4 regions of the Vibrio sp. R11-SG3-ISO9 genome follow, and region 4 is predicted to be linked to each of the others. Evidence: predicted binding sites of a transcription regulator. Region 4 holds the regulator's gene; each other region holds the start of a gene.
What was found. The regulator CRP, encoded in region 4, controls carbon source genes, mostly activating them, when cyclic AMP is high. The targets are predictions, from matches to a motif close to TGTGANNNNNNTCACA.

Region 1: the regulator CRP is predicted to act here: its motif matches at 2,700-2,715, upstream of pyrG (CTP synthase).
Region 2: the regulator CRP is predicted to act here: its motif matches at 837-852, upstream of cdd (cytidine deaminase).
Region 3: the regulator CRP is predicted to act here: its motif matches at 1,285-1,300, upstream of recB (exodeoxyribonuclease V subunit beta).

Annotation. Positions count from the first base shown of each region.
Region 1 covers NZ_JCBDGU010000024.1:52,846-57,869, reverse strand. Annotated here, with positions in the region: gene eno (phosphopyruvate hydratase) at 1-897, opposite strand, end outside; gene pyrG (CTP synthase) at 974-2,614, opposite strand; gene mazG (nucleoside triphosphate pyrophosphohydrolase) at 2,766-3,563, opposite strand; gene relA (GTP diphosphokinase) at 3,906-5,024, opposite strand, start outside.
Region 2 covers NZ_JCBDGU010000043.1:130,852-135,875, forward strand. Annotated here, with positions in the region: gene AC6R05_RS14195 (CidB/LrgB family autolysis modulator) at 1-641, shown strand, start outside; gene cdd (cytidine deaminase) at 957-1,844, shown strand; gene purT (formate-dependent phosphoribosylglycinamide formyltransferase) at 2,014-3,189, shown strand; gene AC6R05_RS14210 (thiopurine S-methyltransferase) at 3,273-3,926, opposite strand; gene AC6R05_RS14215 (RelA/SpoT domain-containing protein) at 4,208-4,981, shown strand.
Region 3 covers NZ_JCBDGU010000050.1:136,138-141,161, forward strand. Annotated here, with positions in the region: gene recC (exodeoxyribonuclease V subunit gamma) at 1-995, shown strand, start outside; gene recB (exodeoxyribonuclease V subunit beta) at 1,398-5,024, shown strand, end outside.
Region 4 covers NZ_JCBDGU010000012.1:121,644-126,667, forward strand. Annotated here, with positions in the region: gene astD (succinylglutamate-semialdehyde dehydrogenase) at 13-1,470, shown strand; gene AC6R05_RS04980 (DUF1338 domain-containing protein) at 1,678-2,469, shown strand; gene crp (cAMP-activated global transcriptional regulator CRP) at 2,650-3,282, opposite strand; gene AC6R05_RS04990 (phosphoribulokinase) at 3,524-4,393, opposite strand; gene AC6R05_RS04995 (YheU family protein) at 4,471-4,683, opposite strand; gene AC6R05_RS05000 (hydrolase) at 4,773-5,024, opposite strand, start outside.

The DNA.
Region 1 (5,024 bases), on a different contig from region 4:
CCAGTCAGACTCGTCTAGACCGTCTTCGATAGAAACGATTGGGAATTGGTTAGCTAGCTCAGCTAGGTAGTGGTTGAACTCTTCAGAAGAGAAAGTCTTACCTTCGCCTTTCATGTTGTAGATGCCAGCTTCTTTGTCGAAGAACTCAGATGCAGCACAGTCCATAGCTAGAGTAACGTCTTTACCTAGTTCGTAACCAGCAGCTGCAACAGCTTCTGCGATAACTTCTAGAGCTTCAGCGTTAGACTTAAGGTTAGGAGCGAAACCACCTTCGTCACCAACTGCAGTGCTGTAGCCTTTAGACTTAAGAACTTTAGCTAGGTTGTGGAATACTTCTGCACCGATACGTAGACCTTCTTTAAGAGTCTTAGCGCCAACTGGTTGGATCATGAACTCTTGGATGTCAACGTTGTTGTCTGCGTGCTCACCACCGTTGATGATATTCATCATTGGTAGAGGCATAGAGAACTGACCAGCAGTACCGTTTAGCTCAGCGATGTGCTCGTATAGAGGCATGCCTTTAGCCGCTGCAGCAGCTTTAGCGTTCGCTAGAGAAACAGCTAGGATTGCGTTAGCACCAAACTTAGATTTGTTCTCAGTACCGTCTAGCTCGATCATTACTGCGTCGATTGCAGCTTGGTCTTTAGCGTCTTTACCAGTTAGAGCTGTAGCGATTTCGCCGTTTACAGCTTCAACAGCTTTAAGAACACCTTTACCTAGGAAACGTGCTTTGTCGCCGTCACGTAGCTCAAGAGCTTCGCGAGAACCAGTTGATGCGCCAGATGGAGCAGCAGCCATACCTACGAAACCGCCTTCTAGGTGTACTTCAGCTTCTACAGTTGGGTTACCACGTGAATCGATGATTTCACGACCTAGAACTTTAACGATCTTAGACATTGAATGTTTCCTTCTCGTTGAATATATAATGTCAAATTAAAGGCAGCAGCACTGCAAACGCTACTGCCGGTATCCTTTACTTCTCTAATTCGTCACGCTGGTTTTGGCCAGCCGCTTTAACGAAGCCTTCGAACAATGGGTGACCATCGCGAGGCGTAGAAGTGAACTCTGGGTGGAACTGAGCTGCAACAAACCATGGGTGGTTTGGAATCTCGATAACTTCAACCAGCTTCTTGTCCGCAGACAGACCCGATACTTTTAGGCCCGCTTTTTCGATTTGTGGACGAAGATTGTTGTTCACTTCGTAACGGTGACGGTGACGTTCATGGATCGTCGCGCTACCGTATAGTTCACGAGCTTTCGTACCTTTCTCTAGGTGACATAGTTGTGAACCTAGACGCATAGTACCACCTAGGTCAGATTTTTCAGTACGTTCTTCAACTTTACCTTCACCATCTACCCATTCAGTAATTAGACCAACTACTGGGTACTTCGTGTCTTTGCTAAATTCTGAAGAGTGTGCACCTTCCATGCCCGCAACGTTACGTGCGTACTCGATAAGTGCCACTTGCATACCAAGACAGATACCTAGGTAAGGTACTTTGTTCTCACGAGCGTATTGTGCTGCGAAAATCTTACCTTCAACACCACGGTCACCGAAGCCACCTGGTACTAGGATAGCGTCAAGACCTTGAAGTGCTTCTTCGCCTTTCGCTTCTACTTCTTGAGAGTCAACGTACTTGATCTTAACGCTTAGGCGGTTCTTAAGACCCGCGTGCTTAAGTGCTTCGTTCACTGACTTGTATGCATCTGGTAATTCAATGTATTTACCAACCATACCGATGGTTACTTCACCAGTTGGGTTCGCTTCTTCATAGATTACCTGTTCCCATTCTGATAGGTCTGCTTCTGGAGCGTTGATACCAAAACGAGTACACACTAGGTCATCAAGACCTTGTGATTTAATTAGTTGAGGGATCTTGTAGATTGAGTCTACATCCTTCATTGAGATTACTGCTTTCTCTTGAACGTTACAGAATAGAGCAATCTTCTTACGTTCGTTCGCAGGGATCATGCGATCAGAACGACAAACTAGGATATCTGGCTGGATACCGATAGACAGTAGCTCTTTTACAGAGTGCTGAGTCGGTTTAGTTTTCACTTCACCAGCTGCTGCTAGGTAAGGAACTAGTGTTAGGTGCATGAACATTGCACGCTCACGGCCTAGCTCTACTGCTAGCTGACGAATCGCTTCCATGAATGGTAGAGACTCGATATCACCAACCGTACCACCAACTTCAACGATCGCAACATCGTGGCCTTCTGCGCCAGCAATTACACGGTCTTTGATAGAGTTAGTGATGTGAGGGATTACTTGGATAGTTGCACCTAGGTAATCACCGCGACGCTCTTTCGCTAGAACGTCTGAGTAAACACGACCCGCTGTGAAGTTGTTACGCTTAGTCATCTTGGTGCGAATGAATCGCTCGTAGTGACCAAGGTCAAGGTCAGTTTCAGCGCCATCTTCCGTAACGAACACCTCACCGTGTTGAGTCGGGCTCATAGTGCCTGGATCAACGTTGATGTAAGGGTCAAGCTTCATCATAGTCACTTTAAGACCACGAGCTTCTAAAATAGCTGCAAGCGATGCCGCTGCAATACCTTTACCTAGAGAGGATACAACCCCGCCAGTAACAAAAATGTAATTTGTCGTCATGTTTAACCTGAAATTGGTTGAATGAGGGAAAATGGATTTCTTCTGGACGGGATGAAAATATACCAGAAGCCCCTTATCGCCACAACGTGAAATCTATCACACTGCTATTTTTTATTTTTTGCTTCAAATCAAATCAGCACAAAAGCTTTGTTCAACTTTTCTCCGCCAACTTGACTTCATCCCACATAGAATCGAGCTCAGAGAGGGAAAAATCGTTCAAAGTTTTACCTTTTTGACGAACTTTTCCTTCTACACCTTTAAAGCGACGCTCAAATTTTACGTTAGCTTTGCTCAGTGCCGATTCTGGGTTTTTCCCTAGATGCCTCACTAGATTCACCGTCGCAAACAGTAAATCACCCAATTCTTCCTCTACCAAATCCTCATTTGGCGTAATTTGCAGTGCTTCTTCAAGCACTTCATCGACCTCTTCCCGAACCTTATCGACAACAGGGCCAATTGATTCCCAATCAAAGCCATATTTTGCTACCTGCTTTTGCACCTTTGTAGCACGCAAAAGTGCAGGTAGAGAGTTTGGTATTGAGTCTAGAATACTTTCCTGAGTTTTGCCTGCTTGCACTTTTTCTTTGGCTTTCTCGGCTTCCCAGTTGGCATTGATTGCCTCTTCATCATCAAATTCAACATCAGAAAACACATGTGGATGACGACGAGTCAGCTTCTCATTCACACCATCTACCACATCAGAAAACTCGAACAACCCTTGCTCTTTCGCAAGTTGACTGTAAAAAATCACCTGAAACAACAAGTCGCCCAGCTCTTCTTGTAGATTTGGCCAATCCTTGTTGTGAATCGCATCCACTACTTCGTATGTCTCTTCGATAGTATGCGGGACAATTGTTTCAAAATTTTGTTTCAGATCCCAAGGGCAGCCACCTTCTGGATCGCGCAGCTTCGCCATAATTTGTTCTAGTTGTTCAATCGGGTGGCTCATGGTGCTTTCCTATTATCCTATTTGATTGTTTTAATCTAATTCTTTTCTTAAAACTAAAAAAGGTGAGCAGTTAAAACCACTCACCTTTCTATTTTTCGTCATCCCCAAGAGCGAAGTATGAGCGAGTTGGGGATCTCAAACTACTTAGCGAGATTCCCTATCACGTTCGTTCCTCACTGTAGGGAATGACAACTATGTTTTTTTACTAAGTAATTAGTTCTTCTAACAAGGCAGTAAACTTATGAGGCTCCTGAGCATAGCTTGCCTATGTGATGAGCCTGGGCCGGCATTCCGAAAATAAGTGAAACTAACGCCGTTAGAAAGCTAAGTACAACGTAAAAACTATCCTAATCTCTTGACGCTCATAACATCTTTGATCTGCTCGACGCGACTCGTCACGCGGCTGAGGATTTCAATGTTGGTCACTTCCAGGTCAAAGTCCATCACTGATAGCTGACGCTTGTAGTCAGTACGGCTCTTCATGGTCGTAACACTGATCTTCTCATTAGCAAACAGCGAGGTGATGTCTTTCAATAATCCACTACGTTCTAGCGCTTCAACACGCAGCGTTAGGATGTAAGAACCAACGAAGCCATTACCCCAAACCGTATCAATGATACGCTCTGGTGCGTGGATTCTTAGCTCGCTCAGTTGCTCACAATCACTACGGTGGACAGAGATACCACGACCTTGAGTGATGTAACCCTTGATGCTGTCACCTGGGATTGGCTGACAACAGCGTGCAAGGTGCGTCATCAGGTTATCGACACCTTCAACCACAACCGCATCTTTCTTAGGACGGCTCTGTTGAGCAGGCTTGTTTTCTGACTCAAGTAGCTTCTCTAGTGCCTTTTGATCTTCCTCTTCCGCAGTTGGCTTATTCACCAATGCATTGATGTGGTTGATCACTTGGTTGATTCGCAAATCACCGCTACCGATACCCGCATACAGCTCATCTGGCGTATTCACGTTGAAACGCTTCAGGGCATATTGGTCGGCGTCTTTGAGCGTCGCGCCAATCTTGTGCAGCTCGCTCTCTAGAATATCACGACCTGCTTCGAGGTTTTTCTCACGGCTTTGTGCGCGGAACCAAGCGTTAATCTTGGCGCGAGCACGACCAGAATGAACGAAGCCTGTGGTTGGGTTTAGCCAATCACGTGAAGGGTTTGGCTCTTTCTGAGTGATGATCTCAACCTGATCACCCATCGAGAGCTTGTGAGTAAATGGAACGATACGTCCACCTACTTTGGCACCGATACAGCGGTGACCGACCATAGAGTGAATGTGGTAAGCGAAATCCAACGGAGTTGCGCCCATTGGTAAGTCGACCACATCACCGCGTGGTGTAAACGCGTATACACGATCATCAAAGACTTGGCTACGAACTTCATCCAGCATCTCACCAGAGTCAGACATCTCTTCTTGCCAATCGATCAGCTTACGCAACCATGTGATCTTCTC
Region 2 (5,024 bases), on a different contig from region 4:
CTCGTTGGGTAAGTCAAAAAGTAAGCTCGCCATTATGTAATCCTCTATTGATCAGCTTAGCGATCATTATTCCGGTGCTCACCTACTGGCGAATCCCATTCGAGGAGTACTATGCAGACAACACTTGGATTACCTTTATGCTGCAACCTGCCGTTGTAGCGCTCGCCTATCCTCTGTATGAGCAGCTACCGCAGATAAGAGCCAATTGGCGCATCATCACCTTTGCTTGCGTCTTAGGCAGTGTAATGTCAATGCTGACCGCTGCATTGATTGCCGCTGCGTTTCATGCAGACCTTGGCTTAATTGCAAGCTTACTAGGCAAATCGGTGACCACCCCAATCGCAATGGAAGTCTCTAGCCATCTCGGTGGTGAAGCTGCCATAGCGGCAATTTTGGTGCTTTTGGTTGGGCTATTTGGTGCAATTTTCGCTTATCCCATCTACAACCTAATCGGCATTAAAAGTCCAATAGCACGCGGACTTACCATGGGAACGGTCTCTCACGCATTAGGAACAGCAACTAGCGCAGAGAAAGATCCACGAGATGCTGCATTTAGCTCTCTAGCATTAGTGTTATGTGGCGTTATTACCTCGATATTGGCACCTTCTGTGTTCTCGCTGGTGTTATGGATATACTCATAATTGCAAAAATTTAACCCGAAGTAGCTGACAATCTATCTATGTCGTTGCTATTTCCCGAACAAAATCAGAGCGCTTTTCCAATAAATCTTTGGGAAATGCGCTCTTTTTTTCCACTAAACTATTTATTCATGCAATGTGATGCACCCGTCAATTTGTGACATCAATTACACTTTGCTGGCTGCAAACGATTTCATTTGTGACCTCACTCTAATTGTGCAACACAATGTAACAACCAACATACAATAGTGACACCGATCACAGAAAGTTTCTGAGTATTGCATAAACTTAAAGCCTAAGGTCAATTAAGGATTCAACATGAACAGTCGTATTACCCTGGCGCTGGAAAGTGCTCCAGCTTCATTGAAAGCACTTTTAAGTGACATCGTATTAGCAGACAACTTTGACGCCACAATCTCTAAAGAGCAGTTTCAAAGCTTGCTGGATGCAAGCGGTCTTTCTGATAAAGAAGTTCGTCTAGCTTTACTGCCAATCGCAGCTGCGTTCTCTTACGCACCGCTTTCTGATTTCTACGTTGGTGCAATAGTGCGCGGCCTATCTGGCCACATCTACTTTGGTGCGAACATGGAGATTGCCGGAGCACAGCTTGGACAAACGGTACACGCAGAACAAGCAGCAATCAGCCATGCTTGGATGAAAGGCGAAAAAGGACTTTCTGACATCACAATCAACTACAGCCCTTGTGGTCACTGTCGTCAATTTATGAACGAGCTGACTACGGCTAACGAGCTGAAAATTCAGCTACCAGAACGTGAAGAGCGTTCACTACAAGATTACCTTCCAGACTCTTTCGGCCCTTCTGATTTAGGTATCACCGAAGGCCTAATGACAGAGCTTGACCATAAATACACAACTGAAGAAACGACACCTATTGTTGTTAAAGCTCTAGAGGCGATGAACCGCAGTCATGCGCCTTACACCAAAAACCTAAGTGGTGTTTCGCTTCAACTAACGTCTGGTGAAATCTTCTCTGGTGCCTACGCTGAAAACGCGGCATTTAACCCGAGCTTGCCTCCACTTCAAGTAGCGATGATTCAAGTGATGCTGGCAGGTATTAGTTTCGATCAAATTGAGAGCGCTGCTCTAGTTGAAAACGCACAGGGCAACATTAGCCACTTGGCGGATACGCAATCAACACTGGAAGCAATTAACCCTGATATCCCAGTCACTTACTTAGCAATCTAACTGCATTAAGTTAACATGCGATTTACATAAGCAGCCCTCTTTTAGTCGGCTGCTTTTTTTATGCTTAAAATTCACTAAAACCACCACGCAAACGTTTGCTTTTGAGGTTGGAATGAGTATGATCTCCCCGTTCTCAATTACTCGTTCAACATGTTCGGAAGGAATAACTATGTTTGGTACCGCCACTCGTGACAATGCTACTCGTGTACTTCTATTAGGCTCAGGAGAGCTAGGTAAAGAGGTTGCTATTGAATGTCAACGTTTAGGTTTAGAAGTGATCGCTTGTGATCGCTACCCAGATGCACCTGCAATGCAAGTTGCTCACCGCAGCCATGTGTTAGATATGCTCGATGGCGATGCGCTAGAAGCGATCATTGAACTCGAAAAACCCGATTACGTAGTACCTGAAATTGAAGCCATCGCGACCAGCAAACTGGTTGAGTTAGAAGAAAAAGGCCTAAACGTCGTTCCTACTGCAAACGCAACCAAGCTAACAATGAATCGTGAAGGGATTCGTCGCCTTGCTGCAGAAGAGTTAGAACTGATGACTTCACCATATCGTTTTGCCGATACGTTTGAAGATTTCTCAGCCGCCGTTGAATTTGTCGGCATCCCTTGTGTCGTTAAACCAGTAATGAGTTCATCTGGTAAAGGCCAAAGCGTTATTAAGAGCGAAGACGACATTCAGAAAGCATGGGACTACGCTCAAGAAGGCGGCCGCACTGGGGCTGGACGAGTAATCGTAGAAGGCTTTATCGATTTTGATTATGAAATCACTCTGCTTACTGTGCGTGCGGTTGACGGTGTTCACTTCTGTGCGCCAATCGGCCATCGCCAAGAAGACGGTGACTACCGTGAGTCATGGCAGCCACAGGTGATGTCAGACAACGCACTCAAGGCTGCCCAATACACAGCAGGTAAAGTGGTTGATGCTCTAGGCGGCTACGGCATCTTTGGTGTGGAGCTGTTCGTAAAAGGCGACCACGTGATCTTCAATGAAGTATCACCTCGCCCGCACGACACGGGTTTAGTTACACTCCTCTCTCAAGACTCTTCTGAGTTCGCTCTGCACGTTCGCGCATTCACTGGTATGCCAATCAAGAACATCACTCAATACGGCCCATGTGCTTCTGCTGTGGTACTTGGTCAGGGCACATCAACGAATATCCGTTTCGAAGGTCTAGAGAACGCACTAAATGCGCCTCAAACTCAGGTTCGCTTGTTTGGTAAACCAGACATCAATGGCCGACGCCGCTTAGGTGTAGCTCTAACACGCCGCGATAGTATTGAATCAGCTATTGAAGACGCAGTAGAAAGTGCTGCTAAGATTAAAGTGATCTACTAATCTAAATCACTGCAGTACAAGTTGTCAGAAAAAAGACGGGACTCAGTGCCCGTCTTTTTGTTGTGATATGTAGTTAGTATCTCTTAAAGCTGACATTCAATCAGATAAACTTCTTCTGAGAAACGTGATAGACCTTTCTTGGCGATCTTAGGATGATCATCACCAGCAATATCTTGATTGAGTTGTGTAATCTTGTATCCAGAGAATAGCTGTTCTACTTCATCTCTTGGTACACTGAACGGAGGCCCACTCATCTCTTCTTGGTTGTAATCCAGAGTCACTAACAAGATCTTGCCACCAGGTTTTAACAGCTGCTTCAACCTCTCCACATACTGCACTCGCATCTCTTTAGGCAATGCCACTAAAGAAGCACGATCATAAACCGTATCAACCGCTTGAATCGGCGCCGTGAAGTAATCACCAGTGTAGATGCTCAGTTCATCAAACTGGTACAGCTCATGTTGACCATTAATCTGTGTCACCATTGGCGTATAAAAATGTTCCGAGAAAAATGCGCGGACAGCGATTTGGCTTAGCTCAACACCCTGAACGTCTTGATGCTTAGACGCCAACCAAACGAGGTCTTCGCTCTTACCACACAGTGGAACAAAAACGCTCTTGTCATGGCTAGGTTCAGTGTGCTTCCAAAATTCAATGAGCAGTGGATTCACATCTTCTAGGTGGAAACCAATTTGGTTTGCGGCCCATTTATTGTGCCAAAATTCAGGATTATTCATCTTTCGTTCATCTTGTTCATTTAATAATGCAAGGGTACAGGATAGACAGGTAAGAGCAACCTTGGCAGGGGTCAAAGTTCTTGAAAATGTGGAACTAACGCTTCTTTAATTTGTCTATATGTTCACATACTAAAACAAGAGAAAACGTTAAGGTTGGTTTCTGTTCAAACGGCCCCATATAGTATGTAGAGACACCATAGTTTGAACAACAATTTGCTCTTAGCGTTACTGGTTACCCCTTTTAGTTTCACCGTTTTGTAACCTCGTATATTGGAGTTTGAATGAGTGTATTTCTCCGTACCACGGCACTAATGCTTCTTGTATTGAGCCGCGCGCCTGCATTCGCAGCAACTGTATCAACTAACTCAGCAGAACCTACTCGCACACCAGCACAAAACCAAGTGTCATCGAAAGTATTCCGTCACAGCCTAAGCGGCCTGTACGGTATCAAAGCGTTTGACTCAAATCCAACTCAACCTTATACCGACTTCGACGTTCTTTACAGCAAATCACACCAAGCTCAAGCAGAGCTAGAAACCATCTGTAAAAGTACTGCCCTACTTACCAACTCTGAAGCACTATTCGCAGGCGTAAAATCACAAGCTCGTGCAGAAGAAAAGATTGCATTGGAACTGAACGGCGACGTTACCCGCATCACCGACCTTGCGCGCGCAACCATCATCGCTAACGATGTAGAGAGCCTAGTAGAAGTGTACGAAGCAGTAAGCCGCGAAGCGGATGTCGTTAAAGTAAAAAACAAGTTTAAGTCTCCAGCTGACTCAGGTTACCGTGACCTTAACTTGCTAGTTCGCCTGCCAAAAACGAATATCATCGCTGAAGTTCAGCTTCACCTTAAAGCAATTGCTGATGTGAAAAGTGGTCCAGAGCATGAACTGTATGAAATCATTCAGGGTATTGAGCGTAACGCACTGGCGCAAAACCGCCCTATCAATGACATTGAAGCAGCACAAATCAACAACCTAAGAAGCCAATCTCTAGAGCTATATCAGCAAGCTTGGCAGCCATATATCACCACTCACATTAAAGCAGCCTAGTCATTTCACACTCACTAATGAAAGGTTGTTAACTCAAACAAAT
Region 3 (5,024 bases), on a different contig from region 4:
GTGAGCGCAGTGGTGAATTCAACCGTGCGTTAGAAGATTACCTTGCCGGAGCAACTTACCCACTTGAGCTTGATCTGGTTGAGTTACAGCGTTTTTGGCGTCTACCTGTTCAATACTTCTTTAATCGCCGTTTAAAGGTGGTGTTTGAGCCGCCGTTACCAGTGATGGAAGACGATGAACCGTTTGTGTTGAACGGCCTAGAGAGCTATCAACTCAAAGATGCACTCTTACAAGTATTGATTGATAACCCTCAATCGCCGGATGAAGCCATCCGTCACTTTGTCGCTAAGCAGAAAGCTCAAGGTCGTTTGCCAGTTGGAGCATTTGGTGACATAGAGTTTGAGACCAATCGTGTGCAAGCCGAGGAGCTAGCCAAAGAGATCCAATTCGTTACAGGTGCGCCTAAAGAAGATTTAGAGGTCAATATTACGATAGACAGCCTCGGCGAAGGAAAGCCGGTCAAGTTGATAGGTTGGCTAACGCACAATTATCAATCGGGCCTTGTGCGTTATCGCAGTGGTAAAATTCGCGCGCAAGACTATCTGGCTGCTTGGATTGATCACCTGTGTTGCAATGTGATGGGCAACCCGCAAACAACGCATATTATCGGCTACGACAAAAAAGAGGGCGTGGTGCATCTTACGCTTAGCCCTCTGAGTGATGTTCAAACGGCAAAGCAGACTTTAGGCGAGCTCGTTCGCCTGTTCTATCAAGGTATGACTCAACCGCTTCCATATTTTCCTAAAACGGCCTTAGCAGGAGTTGAGGCAGGATTCAGTCGAGGCAAATGGGTTGATGATGAAGAGAAGTCTCTGAAGAAGATGGCGGATACCTTTAATGATAGTTACGCGTTTACCGGTGAAGGACGCGATAGCTACATCTCACGTATTTGGCCAAAGTGGGATGACACATTGGCGGCGGAAGCAAGGCTGTACTCTACGTTAGTGATGCAAGCAGCTCGTCTTGCAGCGATTGATCCCAATGATCAGGAGTAACTTAGGACGATCGTCAAGATCGCTCAACCCATGCCAATTAGGCCGATGTATATGGGAAGCTTATTGCAATTTTAGAATGAGTATAGACTGGATAAGAGAAGTACTGATAAGTCAGGGAATGAAAAGCACAGGAATTAAAGTGGCCGCCAGTAAATCATTATTAGTGTAGGGCGTTCGCTGTACGGCCACAGGTCAGAGGGACCATTATTCTTTTGGTTCTTTGGTGGCGAAAAAGTAATCGCTTGCCTGAACTCGTGGGCGCATAGTAACGACGTGCACCAAATTGATCCGTGAGAGAGATCGCACTCCCTAATAAGATATTGGTACTAGACCAGATTTGAATGACGTTTTTGATACTAGGTCACATTTGTAACAGAATAATTAAGAAGAAGGCAGCTCGGTATGACTACCACAAATCGTGATCTCGCTATCACGCCACAAGCGCTTAATACCATGACGTTTCCTCTGCATGGGGCGCGATTGATTGAAGCCTCTGCGGGTACGGGGAAAACCTTCACGATAGCTGGCTTGTATCTGCGACTTTTGCTTGGTCACGGTACATCAAAGGTTGGCGTAAACGGTGAAGAGCCGAGTCGACACCAGCAACCACTAACGGTCGATCAGATTTTGGTGGTGACCTTTACTGAAGCGGCAACCGCGGAACTTAGAGATCGTATTCGAGCTCGTATTCACGATGCGCGCATTGCTTTCTCGCGTGGTCAGAGTGGCGATCCTGTGATTGCTCCTCTACTTGAAGACATTGACGATCATGCGGGGGCTGCCAAAATCCTTCTTAATGCTGAAAGGCAGATGGACGAAGCGGCGGTATACACCATTCACGGCTTCTGCCAACGCATGCTAACGCAAAATGCTTTTGAGTCGGGCAGTCGCTTTGACAATGAATTTGTGACCGACGAAAGTCATCTAAAAGCACAAGTGGTGGCGGATTACTGGCGTAAACAGTTCTACCCATTACCGCTGCAGTTGGCTGGCGAAGTGCGTAATATCTGGGGTTCTCCTTCTGCTCTGTTAGCGGATGTGAATCGCTACCTGACTGGCGCGCCGTTAAAGCTAACGGTAGAGGCGATGTCTGGTGATCTGCAGTCTCTTCACAACAGCAATCTCGACAAAATCAGAGCGCTCAAAGCACAATGGCTGGCATCGCAAGAGGACTTTCTGCCCATTATCTCGGGCTCAGATGTTAACAAACGCAGCTACACCAAAAAGTCACTGCCGACTTGGTTAGAGGCGGTAACGACTTGGGCGCAAAGTGAGACACACGATTATCATTACCCAGATAAACTCGAGAAGTTTGCTCAATCGACGCTGAATGAAAAAACTCCGAAAGGCACCGCTCCTTGTCATGAGGTTTTTGAGGCGATTGAGACCTTCTTAGCACAGCCAGCAGATATGAAAGCGCCGTTACTGGCGCATGCAATTACTCATTGTCGAACCATGCTTGCCGCTGCCAAAGAGCAGAAGCAGTGGCTCTCGTTTGACGATCTGCTTACCCAACTCTCAGCATCGATTGATGTCGATGAGCAATCATTGTTAGTCGAACGAATTCGTGCTCTTTATCCGGTCGCGATGATCGATGAATTCCAAGATACCGACCCTCTGCAATACAGCATCTTCAGCCGTATTTATCTGGATAGCCCACAATGTGGTTTGTTTATGATCGGTGACCCAAAGCAGGCGATTTACGGCTTCCGTGGTGCAGATATTTTTACTTATATCAAAGCGCGTAACCAAGTGAGTGCCCACTACACTCTTGGCACTAACTGGCGTTCAAGTGCAGACATGGTGAGTGCGGTAAATCAGGTGTTTAGCAACTCTGATAGTCCGTTTATCTATGACGAAGATATTCCGTTTCTCCCTGTCGCTTCGAGTCCAAGTGCAGATTTGCGTCAATGGACACTTGGTGATGAGGTTCAACCTGCGGTGACATTTTGGCTGCAAGAGGCGGAAGACAAGCCTTTGCCTAAAGGGGAGTATCACGCAGCGATGGCAGAAGCGACGGCGAGTCAAATTCAAACAATATTGACTGCTTCTCAAGAACAGCAAGCGTTTCTTGATAACGGCAAAAGCCAAAAATCGATTCAAGCGGGTGATATAGCTGTATTGGTGCGAACCGGTAGTGAAGGGCGTTTGATTAAGACGGCTCTTGCAGAGCAAGGCATCGCCAGTGTTTACCTCTCTAACCGAGACAGTGTTTTTGTCAGTCTTGTTGCTCAAGACCTTCAACGTTTGTTGCAAGCGGTACTAACTCCTGAAAATGACCGAGCTCTTCGTGCTTGCCTGGCTTCTGAGTTGTTTGCCCTTGATGCGGCATCGCTAGACCAACTGAACAATGATGAGGTTGTTTGGGAAAATGCGGTTAATGAATTTCGTGAGTACCGAAAGCTGTGGCTACAGCGCGGTGTGCTACCGATGTTACGCGCGGTGATGAGTAAGCGCCACCTAGCTGAGCGATTGTTGGAAGAAGAGAATGGGGAGCGTGTACTGACGGATTTAATGCACATCGGCGAATTGCTCCAACAAGCGAGACAAGAGCTAGACAGTGACTATGGACTGTTGCGCTGGCTCGCGGAAGCGATCATCGATGCGCAGAATGGTTTGGGTGGTAGTGAAGATGACATTCAACGTCTAGAGTCAGAAAGAAACTTGGTGCAAATCGTTACTATCCATAAATCCAAAGGCTTGGAATATGACTTAGTGTTCTTACCGTTTGTAGCAAGCTACCGTGAAGCGAGCGAAGGTAAATATTACGACCACGCTACAGACACCACTGTGCTTGATATCACAGCCAGTGATGGCGCGTTAGCGCAAGCCGATAAAGAACGCTTAGCGGAAGACTTACGTTTGATCTATGTAGCGCTAACCCGTGCTGTTTACGGCTGCTTTATTGGTATGGCACCACTGCGCAAGGGGCGCTCAACCAAAGAGCCGACGGGTGTGCATTTGAGCGCGATGGGCTATCTGGTTCAAAATGGGAAAGAGTGCAGCATTGCTGAACTACAGCAAGCGTTGGCGAGTTTAGAGAGTGGCAATCAAAGCATTACATTAAGCGAGACGCCTACGCAGCATGAGCAGCCTTTTGTAGCTAAATCAGAACCACAACCTGATCTCCAAGCTCAAGAGTTGAAGGCGTCGATTGACCGTGCGTGGCGTATCACTAGTTACTCTGGGTTAGTCAAGCAAGGCAGTCATGGCGCAACTCATGATGCGACGATGGAGGTATCGGGCTTTGATATTGATTCTGCCGATGAGCAGGATGAAGACGAGCTGATTGAGCCAGAGCGTTCTATCTTTACTTTCCCTCGAGGAGCAAGACCGGGTACGTTTTTGCATACCCTGTTTGAAGAAGTCGAGTTTACCGAGCCTGCGACCAGCGAGCACAATACTCAAGTGATCACTCACTTACTGGAACTTGAACAGTATGAGCTTGAGTGGTTACCGGTTCTTCAACAATTGGTTGATACCGTGCTCAACACCGCTTTAGATGGTAAAAAGCTTAAGTTAAGCGAGAAAAATGCTTCTCAGCGACTTGTTGAGATGGAGTTTTTATTGCCCATTGAGGTGTTAGCATCCTCAGAACTCAACCGTGTTATTCAGTATCATGATCCTCTTTCGGCGAAAGCTGGCGACCTCGGTTTTCACACTGTGCAAGGCATGTTGAAGGGCTTTATTGATTTGGTGTTTGAACATGAAGGCAAATGCTACGTGCTTGACTGGAAATCAAATCACTTAGGGGATGATGTGGCGGTTTATCATGGCGACGCCCTTAAGAGTGCTATGGCCGATCACCGATATGATTTGCAGTATCAAATTTACGCCTTAGCTCTGCACCGCTTCCTACGCAGTCGAATTGCTAATTACAGCTACCAAAAGCATTTTGGCGGTGTTTATTATCTGTTTTTACGTGGTATGGATGGACAATCTCAGCAAGGAATATTTTCCGCTAAACCAAGTGAAGCCATGCTCAATGAAATGGATCAATTGATTGACGGCAAGGTCGTCGATCGCCAA
Region 4 (5,024 bases):
AAGGATAGAAGTATGACTCAGTGGATTGCAGGGCAATGGGTAGCCGGTCAAGGCGAAGCGATGACATCAGTTAGCCCATACGACAACCAAGTAGTGTGGAAAGGCGACAGTGCGACACCAGCTCAAGTTGAATCAGCGGTAGCTGCGGCGCGCGAAGCGTTCCTAACTTGGAAGAAACTTAGCTTTGCTGAGCGTGAAGCGATTGTGCTTAAGTTTGCGGAAAAAGTGAAAGAGAACAGCGAAGAGATCGCACAAATCATCGCTAAAGAAACGGGTAAACCAATCTGGGAAACTCGCACTGAAGCGGGTGCGATGGCGGGTAAGATTGCTATCTCAATTCGTGCATATCACGACCGTACTGGTGAATCATCACGTGAAGCGGCAGGTAACCAGATCGTTCTGCGTCATCGCCCTCTAGGTGTAATGGCAGTATTTGGACCTTACAACTTCCCGGGTCACCTGCCTAATGGTCACATCGTTCCTGCGTTGCTATCGGGCAATACGATTGTATTTAAACCATCGGAGCAGACACCGTGGACAGGTGAGTTCGCGATGAAGCTTTGGCAAGAAGCTGGCCTACCTGCTGGTGTCATTAACCTTGTTCAAGGCGCTAAAGAGACAGGTATTGCTCTAGCAGATGCTAAAGGCCTAGATGGTGTGCTATTTACGGGTAGTGCTAACACGGGTCATATACTGCACCGTCAGTTTGCGGGTCAACCGGGTAAGATGCTGGCACTAGAAATGGGCGGTAACAACCCTATGGTAATCAGCGAGCACTTTGGTGATGTCGATGCTACGGTATACACCATTATCCAATCAGCCTTTATCAGTGCGGGTCAACGTTGTACTTGTGCGCGTCGTCTGTATGTTCCAGTGGGCGAGAAGGGTGATCAGCTGCTCGATAGCCTAGTAGCAGCAACCAAGAAGATTCGTGTAGACCAGCCTTTCGCTGAGCCAGCTCCTTTCATGGGGCCACAAATTTCAGAAGCAGCGGCTAAGTTTATTCTAGATGCGCAAGCAAACCTGCAATCTTTAGGTGGTGTAAGCCTTGTTGAAGCGAAAGCTGGTGAAGCTGCATTCGTTACTCCGGGCATCATCGATGCAACCAATATTGCAGAGCTGCCAGACGAAGAGTACTTCGGCCCACTGCTGCAGGTTGTTCGTTATGAGTCACTGGAGCAAGCGGTTGAATTGGCGAACGATACACGTTTTGGTTTGTCTGCAGGTCTTGTATCAACAGACGACTCTGAGTGGGAGTACTTCGTTGATCACATCCGTGCAGGTATTGTTAACCGTAACCGTCAGCTAACAGGCGCAAGTGGTGACGCACCATTTGGTGGCCCAGGTGCTTCAGGCAACCTACGCCCGAGTGCTTACTACGCAGCGGACTACTGTGCATACCCAATGGCATCGATGGAAGGCGCTGAAACGCAACTTCCAGCGACCTTTAGCCCGGGTATCGAATTGTAGAAAGCAATTAATCACCACTAACAACGTAAACCATCAATTGGAGGCAGGGAAGTTTGGCCTCCTTTGGATTACTCGCAAGGCGTCTGACCTTGCGAGATATAATTATAAAATAAGTATGTCACAAGCTGATGGCTGCTGACGCCTCGTCGCAGCCACACTCTTTCTAATCCAACTCTCTAGCTTGCTAGAATCCGACAAGGAGTCACCATGACACCCGATCTACTGTTCAAATCCCTATGGGATGACTACATCGAACGCCTCTGCCCATCTGCTGAGAAGGTACATCAGCTGTTGAAAGAAGAGGAAGACCTTATCAATGATCACATCGCGCTGCGTACGTTTAATGTTGCGCCTTTGGGGATTGATACGCTTGCTAAACCTTTCTTAGCACTTGGTTACAAAGCGTGTGGTGACTACCTGTTTGAAAGCAAGAAACTCGTGGCTAAGCACTTTGAACACCCAGATCCAACGCAACCAAAAGTGTTCATTAGTGAACTGAAAGTGGAAGAGTGTTCTGCAGAGCTACAAGCGATCGTTGCTAAGTTGGTTGCGCAAGTGGATGCAAGCAAGTTAGAAGGGCAGGACTTCCTATATGGAGGTCGTCTTTGGGACTTGGATTTCCAAGATTACAAACAATTGGCGACAGAGAGCGAATACGCGTCTTGGTTGGCCGCGCATGGTTACGGTGCTAACCACTTTACCGTGAGTGTGAATCAGCTAAATGAGTTTGCCGAAGTGCAAGCTGTGAATGATCACCTGAGTGAGTCTGGCTTTACAATCAACAGTGTTGGTGGCCAAGTGAAAGGCTCTCCAGAGGTTCTGTTGGAGCAATCTTCAACAATGGCGGACAAAGTGAAGGTTGAGTTCTCAAAGGGTGCGGAATTAGTTCCAGGCGGCTTCTATGAGTTTGCTAAGCGCTACCCAATGGCCAATGGCGAGCTTTACACAGGTTTTGTTGCAGCATCGGCCGACAAGATCTTCGAAAGTACTAACGGGTAACGAAAGGTACGAGCGCTGGGCTGTCCTAGAGATTCGGGGACGCTTAGCTTCGATAGTGTTTACAAGGCGAGAGCCTCATGTGCTCCATTCGTATCTCGTATCTCGTATCTTCTATCGATAAAGAAAAAGCCACCAAATTCGCATTTGGTGGCTTTTGAATTTTTGCTCGGTTAATCGAGATTAACGAGTACCGTAAACAACGATAGTTTTACCGTGAGCAGAAATTAGGTTTTGCTCTTCTAGCATCTTCAAGATACGACCTACAGTCTCACGTGAACAGCCAACAATCTGACCGATCTCTTGACGAGTGATCTTGATTTGCATGCCGTCTGGGTGAGTCATCGCATCAGGCTGTTTCGCTAGGTTTAGTAGCGTTTGTGCGATACGACCAGTAACGTCAAGGAACGCTAAGTCACCAACTTTTTGGCTGGTTACTTGAAGACGGCTAGCCATTTGCGCAGAAAGACGCATCAGGATGTCTGGGTTCACTTGGATAAGTTGACGGAATTTCTTGAAAGAAATCTCTGCAACTTCACAAGGAGATTTTGCACGAACCCATGCAGTACGCTCTTGGTCTTCTTCGAATAGACCAAGTTCGCCGATAAAGTCGCCTTGGTTTAGGTAAGAAAGAATCATTTCCTTACCTTCTTCGTCTTTGATAAGAACTGCCACAGAACCCTTAACGATGTAGTACAGGGTCTCTGCCTTTTCACCAGCGTGAATCAGAGTACTCTTTGAAGGGTACTTATGAATATGACAGTGTGAAAGGAACCACTCTAATGTTGGATCGGTTTGAGGTTTACCTAGAACCATAATATCTCACTTCCTCTGCAGGGTATGCTTGCCGCTTTCCATATTTTAGCTAAGCCTGAATTTGACTTCTTAGGATAAGAGCACTTGTTCTGTGCTGCAAGCTATCTTGTGTTTCGGTTAAGAATAGTATCCTTTTTCAGTCACTATTTCTTGATTTTAATCGTGACCAAGCTACGATTTTTTACGCAAAATTGTGCACATGATCACGGTATGAAAAGTAATCAACCGGAATGCTGTTCCGTTAGCCAATTTTTCCCGTTTCAATGAGCTGTTGTAAGATTGGTCTTACGATGAGCTCCATAGCAAAGCTCATTTTCCCGCCTGGCACAACAAGTGTATTGTGACGAGACATAAATGAGCCATCAATCATAGCGAGTAAGTACGGGAAATCGACGTTTTTGATACCACGCAAACGAATAACTACGAAACTTTCGTCAAGGCTAGGGATGCCCTTTGCATTAAGTGGGTTAGAGGTATCAACGGTCGGTACTCGCTGAAAATTGATATGGGTACGTGAAAACTGTGGGGTAATGTAGTTGAGATAGTCATCCATTGAACGAACAATAGAGTCCATTACCGCTTCACGTGAATGTCCGCGATCACGTGTATCTCGGACGAATTTTTGAATCCACTCTAGGTTGACGATGGGTACCATGCCAATCAGCAGGTCAACGTGTTGCGATACGTTCACATCACCATCAACAACCCCACCATGTAAGCCTTCGTAAAACATCACATCAGAGTTTTCTGGAATCTCTTGCCATGGGGTAAAAGTGCCCGGCATTTGATTGTAAGGCACCGCCTCATCAAAGGTGTGCAGGTAGCGTCTGACTTGCCCAGTCCCCTCGTTACCATACTGACGGAAGAACTCTTCAAGCGCACCAAAGTCGTTGGCTTGTGGGCCAAAGTAACTGATGTGCTTGCCTTGCTCTCTAGCCTTTCGGATCTCGACATCCATTTCTGGACGAGTAAAGCGGTGGAAACTATCGCCTTCAACCCAAGCCGCCTTCACATCCATCATGTTGAACATTTTTCGGAAGGCTTCTGAGGTAGTGGTGGTACCGGCTCCTGAAGAACCTGTAACCGCAATAATTGGATGTTTAGCGGACATGACAACCCTTGTCGTTAGAATAACTTACTTGTTAGCAATCGTTTTCCACTATAACACGGCTATTTTTTTATGGCAGCCTAGAAGCGTTTAGTGAGTTGGATATCGACAGTTTCGTGCAGTTCAGAAAAAACAATGCTCGCTTCTCCTGATTTCAGCTGCTGTTTTACTTGGTCGATTTTTGATTGCAGTGAGATCTCAACATCGCCGTAATCGGTACCTTCTCTGAGCACGAACTCCTTGATGAGGTTTTCTAGAGTTTCAGGGGCGATGTCTTGCCATGGAATGATCATAAATACATCTCTCTTTTATGTTCACGGGTATGTTTAAAGGTGACTAACGTTTGGCTCAGTGTTTGAATACCGAGTTCAATGTGGCGCTATTATGCCGAATCCTGAATACTTTCATAGTAGGCAGGCAGTGCCTCTTCCAACCAAAACTTAGGGTTGAAGGTGCTACCAGTAATGAAGCCAACGTGTCCACCCTTCTGGAACAGTCGGTAATCTATGTTATCCGGCAGAATGAATTTCGGAATCACATCATCGGTCATGAAAGGATCGTCTTTGGCATGAATGATCTGCGTAGGAAGCTTAATGCGATTAAGCTTTGGTAATGCGGAGCATTGCGCGTAGTA